DNA from 3 places in the Oerskovia sp. USHLN155 genome. Region 1 is predicted to be linked to each of the others. Evidence: riboswitches for the same ligand, from Rfam matches in the RefSeq annotation. Region 1 holds a riboswitch; each other region holds the start of a gene.
What was found. Region 1 has a riboswitch for S-adenosylmethionine ahead of WFH32_RS14510 (hypothetical protein). Riboswitches for the same ligand answer to the same signal wherever they lie in the genome.

Region 1 (3,267 bases):
TGGACTCAGAAGTCGCCGAAGCCGCCGAAGTCGCCGCCACCGAAGTCCCCGAAGCCGCCGAAGTCGCCGCCCGCCTCGGTGACGTCCCCGCCACCAGTGTCTCCGGCCCCCGTGTCGCCGGCTCCCGGGTCCGTCTCGCCGCCCGTCTCGGTCGCGCCGGGGTCGCCCTCGCCCGAGGTCCCGCCGTCGCCGGCGAAGTCCGCGGTCGGGTCACCGAACATCGGGCCGAACAACATGTTGGCGACCGCGGAGCCGATCACGACGCCCGCGATGGTGCCGAGCATGCTCGAGCCGATCATCGAGCCCATGCCCGGACCGCCCGGACCGCCCTGCCGGCCGCCGAACGACCGTTCGAGCGTGCCGGGGTTGCGCATCTCGGCGCGGGTCGCCATGCGGGCGAGCGACTGCGGGTCGTCGGAGGTCGCGCGCTCGGCGGGCGGCAGGTTCTCACCGAGCTCGGCCAGCACGCGGCGCCGCTGCTCCGGCGTCAGCCGCTCGAACGCCTCGGCGTGCGCCTGCTCGACGGCCTCGGGGGGAGCCGTGCGCAGCAGGTAGCGGTAGCGGTCGATCGCGACGTCGTCCTCGCTGCGTGCGGGGCCCGTCGGGGCCGGGGGCGGGGTGCCGTAGGCAGGGGCGCCGGGGCGGTCTGCCGAGCCGTAGGGTGAGCGCTCGTCCTGCGGGGTGCGGCCGAGGAGGCGGTCGAGGAATCCCATGAGCGTGTCCTTTGGTCGAACCGTCGAGGGCGGACGCCCTCACTGGTCCAACGCGGCGCCCGGCTCACCCGTTCCGCCGAGTGCATGATGCGGCCGAGAGACGCCCGGCGGGTCGCGGCCGGAACGCACTCAGCGGGGAGAGCGCACCGGTTCCGGCGTCGGGCCCACCCCGCCGAGCAGCCGCACGTTGAGGCCCTGGCCCTCGACCTCGAGCGCGTGGTACTGCTCGTGCACCCGCACGGTGGCACCGGGGCCGACGTCGAGCAGCGTGTGATGCCACACCCGGCACGCCCCCTCGCCCGACGCGTACTCGACGACGACCTCGGCTCCGCCGTCGTGCGCCCGCACCGCGAGCACGACGCCCTCGCGCCAACCCCAGGGCCGGTTGCGGAGCATGCGCTCGTGGACGGGGTGCAGGAGGTGCCCGGTGTCGAACCGTTCGCACACAGCGGGCGGGGGACAGGCGACGACCGTCGCCCGGCGTTCCATGACGCGCTCGGCCATGGTGCTCCTTCTCTCCGTGCCCGACGGCGGAGCTCGCCCCCGTGCGCACAACCACCCGGGACCGTCCCCGGGTGAGGGGCACGAGGAGGCGCCCTACGACGTCGGGCCTCGCTCTTCCCCCACGGTCGTGGGGGCGGGTCTTCCTCCGGGAGCACCGTGCGCGTCGCGCGGTTGCCGGACCAGCACGCCGGAGGGCGGTTCGCTGGTCCTCTGGACCGTTCTCAGTTCTACCACGGCGTCACCGCCCGAGCACCAGGGTGCCTGGTCCTGGACGCACGAGTGCCCCCGACCGAGACGGTCGGGGGCACTCGTTCAATGATCAGCTACGCCCGGAGGCGAGTGAGATCAGAGCGGGCGGATGTTCTCCGCCTGCGGGCCCTTGGGGCCCTGCGTCACGTCGAACTCGACGCGCTGGTTCTCCTCGAGCGAGCGGAAGCCCTGCGTCTGGATGGCGGAGTAGTGCGCGAACACGTCGGCGCTGCCGTCCTCAGGTGCGATGAAGCCGTAGCCCTTTTCGCCGTTGAACCACTTCACGGTTCCCAATGCCATGGGGATCTCCTTCTAGAGTTTCAAACAGCTCCATGATCTGGAGCCGAACATCACGGTGTTCGTCGTCAACTCTTGGGTAACAAGGTTCGCGGTGGCATGGGGCCGTTGCGCAAGGACAAGCGAGGCACTGCAATCTCACCGGCTACGGTACAGGGGTTACTCCGACTGTGCTAGCCCTGATGCTAACGATTGAAGTACGCGTGTCCGCCAACCAGGCCAGGGCCGAGCAAATCGGGCACCGTCACGAGCGTGTAGCCCGCGGCCCGCAGGCCGTCCACGATGCCCGGGACGGCGTCCACGGTGGAGCCGTGGATGTCGTGCATCAGGAGGATCGCCCCAGGTCGGACGCCTGCGAGAGCCCGCTCGGTCGTCATGGCGGTGTCCTTGTTCTTCCAGTCCTCGGTGTCGACGTCCCACAGGATCGCCGGCTCGTTCCGCTGGGAGAGGACACTCGTCACAGTGTCGCTCGTCGCGCCGTACGGAGGGCGAACGAGCGTCGGTCGGACGCCCGACGCGGCCTCGACCGCGTCCGCCGTCGAGGTCAGCTCGTCCGTGATCTGGTCGGTGCCGAGCTTCGAGAGGTCGGGGTGGGACCAGGTGTGGTTGCCCACCGCGTGCCCCTCGGCGACCTCGCGACGGACCAGGTCGGGATGCGACTTCACGGAACGGCCGACGAGGAAGAACGTCGCCCTCACCTGCTTCTCGGCGAGCGTGTCGAGCAGTCGGGACGTGTGCTTGCCCGGGCCGTCGTCGAAGGTCAGGGCCACGCACCGCAGCACCGAGCAGTCGGGGGCGCCGGACGGGTCGGGCGCGACGGGCGGGGTCACGGGCGGCGGCTCGACGGGGGGCGGTGCGATGCCCATGAACGGGGCGCCGCTCGCCGCGACGTCCGCGATCTGCTTCCCGACGGCGGACAGGGCCGTCCGGGTCGCGTCGGGCTCGATGCGCACGGCCAGCTCTCCGTCGGAGCGGGCAGAGACCAGGCCGGGCGCGAAGACCAGGGTCGCGGCGCCGTCGGGCCCGAGACGCACGTCCCGGAACGTGTCCTCCGACGAGGGCACCGGCTCGTCGAACCCCAGACCGGCCGAGGCGAGCGCCGCGTCGACCCACTGCGCGGCCTGCGTGCGTCCGTCGGCCGTGAAGAGGTCCGACGACCACGTCGTGGTCGCGCGAGGGAGGTCGGTGTAGAACGTCTGGGAGCCGACCTCGCCGTTCGCCCCGCCCGTGAAGGCGTACGTCGTGGCACGCACCCCCAGCACGTCGCCCTGCGCGAGCACCAGGTCCCACCCGACGTTGAGCTCGTTGCCCACCCCGTCCGGGTCGATCGCGGCGTCGTACGCCTTCTCGGTCGCGTCGACGAACCGGCCGAAGGCGTGCGAGAGGGAGCGCTCCCCAGGGATCGAGACCGTCGAGATCGAGCGCGCGTCACCGGCGTCCGCGGTCGACTCCTGGTGGATCTCGAGGTTCTCGACCGAGGCCGGGTCCAGGACCGCCGGCGGGT
Region 2 (3,267 bases), on a different contig from region 1:
TCGGGTGCCCGCTTGTTGATGTTGCGCGCGTTGGCCGAGAAGATCGTGCGCAGCACGTCGGGGTCCGAGCGCGTCAGGTTGTAGTAGTCGAAGTCGAAGTCTCCGGACTTCTTGAGCTCGGTGGACTCGGCGACCGTGACCTGCTTGAGCTGGAGGTCCACACCGATCTTCGCGAGCTGCTGCTGGACGAGCTCGAGCGGCTCGGCCACCTGCCAGAACGTGACGGTGGTGGACAGCCGCTGTCCGTCCTTGACCCGCACGCCGTCGGCACCCTTGACCCAGCCGGCGTCGTCGAGGAGCTCTTCCGCACCGTCCGGGTCGTACGCCAGGTCGTCCGAGACGTCGGCCCACAGCGGGGTCGAGTGCGACAGCACGCTCGTCGCGGGCTCGTCCTGCGGGGTCAGCAGGGTCGCAGCGATCTCCTCGCGGTCGATGCCCTTGCTGATCGCCTGCCGCACTGCGGGGTCGGCGGCGAGCGGTCGCGACTCGTTGGGGAAGAGGTTGAAGACGACGCCCGGGTTCGCCCGGTACGCGAGCCAGAAGCCGTTGCCGTCGAACTGCGGCAGGTCGACCGTGCTGATGGCCGCGGTCGCGTCGATCTGGCCCGAGAGCAGGCTGCCGGTCCGCACGCTGGCCTCGGGCACGAACTTCACGGTCACGGTGTCGAGGTACGCCTCACCCGTGTGGTCGTCGGCCCCGGAGGCCCAGTCGTAGCCGGCGACCTTCTCGAGCACGACCTCCTGGTCGAACGTGTACGACTTCACCGCGAACGGCCCGGAGCCCACGAACTTCCCGGCGCACCGGTCCTCGACGCTGAGCGCGGCGGACGCGGGCGAGAGCAGACCGAGCGAGAAGGTCGAGGACGCCTGGAGGAACTGAGCGCTGGGGGCTGAGAAGTCGACCCGCACGGTGCGGGGGTCCACGACCGTGGTCCCCTCGTACCCGACGAGGTAGGCCGAGCCGAGCGAGGCCGCTGCCCCGAGCTCGACGATCTTGTCGAAGTTCGTCTTGACGGCGGCCGCGTCGATCGGCGTGCCGTCGGCGAACGTCGGCCCCTCCCGGAGCGTGAACGTGAAGCTCGTCGCGTCCGCGTCGACCTCCCAGCTCTCGGCGAGCCACGGCAGGATCTCCCCCGTGTCCGGGTCCTGCGCGGTGAGCGAGGCCACGGTCTGACGGGCCGAGGCGATCGCGTCGTTGTTCCCGACCTGCTGCGGGTCGATGCAGTGCGAGTCGACCGTGACCGCGAAGGTGAGGTTGCCGCCCGGGACGGGCTCCGCCGTCGGACCGGGGGACGTGCCGTCCGCCGTGCTGCCGCCACCGGTGCCGCACGCCCCGAGCAGGAGCGCCGTCGCGGCGAGGGAGGCCGCGGCGAGCGCGCGGCGGGACGGGGCCGTACGGCCGCCGGGGCCCGAGGGCCAGGTCGAGAGGGACATGCGAGAGGTGCTCCTTCGGTCGTGCGCGCCGTCGGACCGGCAGTGCCGGGGCGCTGAGGGGTCGCCGACGGACCGTGGGTGCGTCGGATCGACGCCGGGCTCACGGCGAGCGGCGGTGGGGAGCCGTCGAGGGGACGGCGGAGGGGGGACGCGGGGTGTCGGCCGTGCGTCAGGTGCAGCGGGGGTTCAGCAACGTGTCAGCGACAACAGGGCGCGAGGGGTCTGGCTCCGCCGAGGCGGCACACCGCCCTGCGGTCGTGCTCCTGTTCCGTCCCGAGTGCGCGCATCGCCCGTTCCTCCGTGTGCTTACCGCGCCCGACGGGTCGCGGTCAGGTACCACCCGGAGCACCCCGTCACGTCGAAGGGTTGCTGGCCAGCGAGCCGGGTCTTGGCGCTGGCGCTCTTCACCTGCCGCACAGGAAAGCCTCCCGGGGGCGAGGAGTCAAGGGGTGAGAGCGCCGTCCCACGCATTGAGACGCCGGGAGCGCGAGACGGGGCCCGTCGACCCGGGTCGGGGTCGGCGGGCCCCGTCAGGGGGCGCGCGAGGGGCGCGTCGGCCGCGACGAGCCGCGCTCAGGACGCCTTGCGCTTGCGCCCCACGAGCACGAGGTCGTCGCGGTGCACGATCTCCCGGTCGTACCCCTCGCCCAGCCTGTCGCGCAGCTCGTGCGTCGAACGCCCGAGCAGGTCCGGGATGTCGCTCGAGTCGAACGCGACGAGGCCGCGCGCGATCACGCGCCCGTCGGGCGCGACGAGCTCGACGGGGTCGCCGGCGTCGAAGTCGCCCGTGACGCCGACCACGCCCGCGGGCAGCAGCGACGCGCGTCCGCCCAGGACCGCGGTGACCGCTCCCTCGTCGAGCTCGAGGCGCCCGCGCGTGCGGGCGGCGTGCGCAAGCCACAGGCGCCGGCGCGTCGTGCGCTTGCCGGTCACCGCGAACCACGTCCCGACCTCGCGCCCCGCGAGGGCGCCCTCGGCGTGCGCGGCCTTGGTCAGGACGACCGGGATGCCCGAGCCCGTCGCGATGCGCACCGACTCGAGCTTGGTGAGCATGCCGCCCGTCCCGATCGAGCTGCCGCGGCCGGTGACCTCGATGCCCTCGAGGTCGAGCGCGGACCGGACCTCGCGGATCCGCTGGGTGCCGGGGCGCGAGGGCGGCCCGTCGTACAGGCCGTCGACGTCGGTCAGCAGGACCATCGCGTCGGCGCGGACCAGGTGCGAGACCAGGGCAGCGAGGCGGTCGTTGTCACCGAAGCGGATCTCGTCCGTCGCGACCGCGTCGTTCTCGTTGACGACCGGCACGATCCCCAGGTCCAGCAGACGCTCGAGCGAGCGCTGCGCGTTGCGGTAGTGCCCGCGGCGGATGGTGTCCTCGGCCGTGAGGAGCACCTGGCCCACGCGGATGCCGTACTCGGCGAACGCCTGGGCGTAGCGGGCGACGAGGAGGCCCTGGCCCACCGAGGCCGCGGCCTGGGCCGTCGCGAGGTCGCGAGGTCGTGCGCTCAGGCCGAGCGGTCCGATCCCCGCGGCGATCGCCCCCGACGTCACGAGCACGACCTGCCCGCCCGCTGCGTGGCGGGCCGCGATCACGTCGACGAGCGCGTGGAGGGCAGGGACGCTGAGGTGCCCGTCCGGTCCGGTGAGGGAGGAGGAGCCGATCTTGACGACGACCCGGTGGGCCGTGGCGACCTGGGAGCGTGCGGAGAGCGCATTCACGGGCTCATCATCCCGCGCCGGGCGCCCGGACGGGGCGCCGTTTCAGCGTGTGACACCTCACGGTGGGAGGGCGTGGGCACCTGCTCCCCCGCCGGCCCGACGACGCCGCTCCCCTCCG
Region 3 (3,267 bases), on a different contig from region 1:
CCTCGCGTGCGCCGGGCACGGGCACGGAAGAAGGCTCCGACGATGTGGCTCCTCGTGATCTCCGGCGCGGTGGGCGCGGCCCTGGTCGCCGCCATCGCCTGGTTCATGGTGCGCGTCGACCGGCCCTCCGCGGATGCCCTGCCACCGCTCGGACCGCACCGGACCACCCTGCGGGAGCGGCGCCGTCGGGCACCCGATCCTCTCGTGGCGCTCGCGCTCCAGATCCGCCTCGGGCGGCTCGCCGACGAGCTGCGCGCGGTCGAGGCCGACCCGGACGTCTACGCCCGCGCCCACCACTACCTCGCGGCGCAGGGTGCGTACGACGCGCTGCTGCGCGAGGCGTGCCGGCTCAGCGGGCTCGACGTCGAGGCCGCCCCGCTGCGTGCGGGCCTGCGCAGCGACGAGGACGAGCGGCTGCGCGAGGAGCTCGAGCTCAGCGCGCGCGGGTGGAGCTGGTGACCCGGCAGCACGGGTGAGGGGCCCGACGGCGGCGCGCTCCGCCGTCGGGCCCCGGTCCGTGCGGCTCAGAGAGCCGAGTGGTCCCCGATCCGGTGGTACGACCGGTCGTGGTAGACCAGCGGTGTCGCGTCCGCCCGGGTCCCCGACGCGAGCGCGCGCAGCGAGACCAGGTAGCTGTCGCCCACCGGCGTGCGCTGGATGATGCGGCCGCGCACCCACGACAGCGCGCCGTCGATCACGGGTTCCCCGGACTCGAGGGGAGACCAGCCGCCAGCCGCGAAGCGGTCGATCCCGCTCGTCGCGAAGCGCGCCGACACGTCGTCCTGGTCGGCGCTGAGGAAGTTGACCGTGACCGTGCGGGCCGCCGAGATCGCGGGCCACGACGACGACGTCGACGCGAGCGAGAACGCGAGCAGTGGCGGCGCGGCCGAGACCGAGATGACCGACGTCGCCGTGAAGCCCACGGGGCGGCCCTCGTGCTCGAGCGCGACGACCGCGACACCCGCGGGGTGCTGCCGGAACACGGCCTTGTAGGCGTCGGCGCTGAGCTGCGGCTCGTCCTGCTCGTGGAGCAGGGCCTCGAGCCCGGCGAGTCCGGCGACGTCGGAGCGGGTCGTGGGTTCGGCGGTCATCGGGTCACCTCGGCGAGCTCGGGGGCGGTCCGGTGGGTGGTCTCCTGCCCGACGGCGGCGCTCGCCGCCCGCAGCAAGGGCCCTCCCGCGTGGTCGAGCCAGGCGTCGACGGTGCTCGTGAGATCGGCCTCGCCCAGCCGGGAGTCCAGGAGGGTGAGCGTGCGCGCGGGGACCGTCGCGCCGAGCTCGACGAGGAGCGGGCGCAGGTGCACCTCGCCCGCGAGAGCGTGCGCGGGGTTGCCCGACACCACGACCGGGACGGCCACGACCCCGGCCAGGCCGTCGGGGCCGTAGAGGTCGAGGAACGCCTTGAGCAGCCCGGTGTACGAGCCCTTGTAGACGGGCGTCGCGACGACCAGGACCGCGGCGCTCGCGGCGATGTCCCGCGCGGTGTCGGCGCGCGGGTGCTCGGGGGCGAGGATCTCGGTGGCGATCTCGGCGAGGTCGATCGTGGCCGGGGTCGGGTCGGCCGGGGCGAGGCCCAGGTGGTCGGCGACGCGGGCCGCGACCGTCCGGGCGGCGGTCAAGGTCCGTGAACCGGGCCGCGGGTTGCCGACCAGGGTTACCACGGCCGGTCGTGGGTCGTCGGTCTGCGTCGGGCGGGGTGCTGCGGGGTGCTGGGTCATCGCTTCCTCACTGTCGTCGTGCTGCACGCTTGCCGCGTCGTGCCGGCGCGGCCAGGTCATCTCCCGGAGCACCCCGTCGTGAAGGGGTTGCTGACCAGCGAGCCGGGGCTTCGCGCTGGTGCTCGTGACCTCTGGGTAGGGGTATAGACCTGGAGGGGCGAATCTGCACCGATCAGGTCGAGAATTCTCAGAGGGTGGACGGAGGTTTCCGGAGGTGGGACCTCGAACTGTTGCCCCGAGCAAGGGCGGCGTCCCAGGTCATGAGCCTGGCGTCTCCCAGAGTGGGACGGGAGTACGGCGATGTTTACGAGTACGTAACCTGGTGCGGTTCAAAGCCCGCCCTGCCGAGGAGCACTCCATGGATAGTCGTCTGCAGTCCGTCTTCGACGAGGTCCTCGCCCGCAACCCTGGTGAGGTCGAGTTCCACCAGGCGGTTCGCGAGGTCTTCGACTCGCTCGGGCCGGTGCTCCAGAAGAACCCCCAGTACGTCGACGCCGCCGTGCTCGAGCGCATCTGCGAGCCCGAGCGCCAGATCATCTTCCGCGTGCCGTGGGTCGACGACCAGAACCACGTCCAGATCAACCGCGGCTTCCGCGTCGAGTTCAACTCGGCCCTCGGCCCGTTCAAGGGCGGCCTCCGCTTCCACCCCTCGGTGTACCTCGGGATCGTCAAGTTCCTCGGGTTCGAGCAGATCTTCAAGAACTCGCTCACCGGCATGCCCATCGGCGGCGGCAAGGGCGGCTCGGACTTCGACCCGCGCGGCAAGTCCGACGGCGAGGTCATGCGCTTCTGCCAGTCGTTCATGACCGAGCTCTACCGCCACATCGGCGAGTACACGGACGTCCCCGCGGGCGACATCGGCGTGGGCGGCCGCGAGATCGGCTACCTGTTCGGTCAGTACAAGCGCATCACGAACCGCTACGAGTCCGGCGTCCTCACGGGCAAGGGCATCAGCTGGGGCGGATCCCTCGTGCGTACCGAGGCCACGGGCTTCGGCACGGTGTTCTTCGCCGACCACATGCTGCGCACCAAGGGCCAGACCTTCGACGGCCAGCGCGTCGTCGTCTCCGGCTCGGGGAACGTCGCGACCTACGCGATCCAGAAGGCTCAGCAGCTCGGCGCGAACGTCGTGTCCTTCTCCGACTCGTCGGGCTACGTGGTCGACGAGGCCGGCGTGGACGTCGACCTGCTCCGCCAGATCAAGGAGGTCGAGCGCGGGCGCGTGGCCGACTACGTCGAGCGTCGCCCCGGGGCACGCCTCGTGACGGGCGGCAGCATCTGGGACGTCCCCGCGACGGTCGCGCTGCCGTGCGCCACCCAGAACGAGCTGAGCGAGCAGGACGCGAAGCAGCTCGTCGCGAACGGCGTCGTCGCGGTCGCGGAGGGCGCCAACATGCCCACGACCCCGGGCGCGGTCTCGCTCCTGCAGGACGCCGGCGTGCTCTTCGCCCCCGGCAAGGCGGCGAACGCGGGCGGCGTCGCGACCTCGGCCCTCGAGATGCAGCAGAACGCCTCACGGGACGCATGGACGTTCGAGTACACCGAGGAGC

Region 2: it holds a riboswitch for S-adenosylmethionine, as region 1 does, so the genes downstream of both, WFH32_RS04215 (ABC transporter substrate-binding protein) here and WFH32_RS14510 (hypothetical protein) in region 1, are expected to answer to the same signal.
Region 3: it holds a riboswitch for S-adenosylmethionine, as region 1 does, so the genes downstream of both, WFH32_RS07055 (NADPH-dependent FMN reductase) here and WFH32_RS14510 (hypothetical protein) in region 1, are expected to answer to the same signal.

What each region holds. Positions count from the first base shown of each region.
Region 1 is NZ_JBBCXG010000009.1:159,776-163,042, reverse strand. Features, by position in the region: gene WFH32_RS14515 (hypothetical protein) at 6-713, opposite strand; gene WFH32_RS14510 (hypothetical protein) at 843-1,217, opposite strand; SAM riboswitch class IV at 1,323-1,434, opposite strand; gene WFH32_RS14505 (cold-shock protein) at 1,563-1,766, opposite strand; gene WFH32_RS14500 (polysaccharide deacetylase family protein) at 1,949-3,267, opposite strand, start outside.
Region 2 is NZ_JBBCXG010000002.1:285,190-288,456, forward strand. Features, by position in the region: gene WFH32_RS04215 (ABC transporter substrate-binding protein) at 1-1,433, opposite strand, end outside; SAM riboswitch class IV at 1,731-1,842, opposite strand; gene proB (glutamate 5-kinase) at 2,007-3,149, opposite strand.
Region 3 is NZ_JBBCXG010000004.1:158,810-162,076, reverse strand. Features, by position in the region: gene WFH32_RS07065 (hypothetical protein) at 43-459, shown strand; gene WFH32_RS07060 (flavin reductase family protein) at 525-1,091, opposite strand; gene WFH32_RS07055 (NADPH-dependent FMN reductase) at 1,088-1,717, opposite strand; SAM riboswitch class IV at 1,738-1,847, opposite strand; gene gdhA (NADP-specific glutamate dehydrogenase) at 2,076-3,267, shown strand, end outside.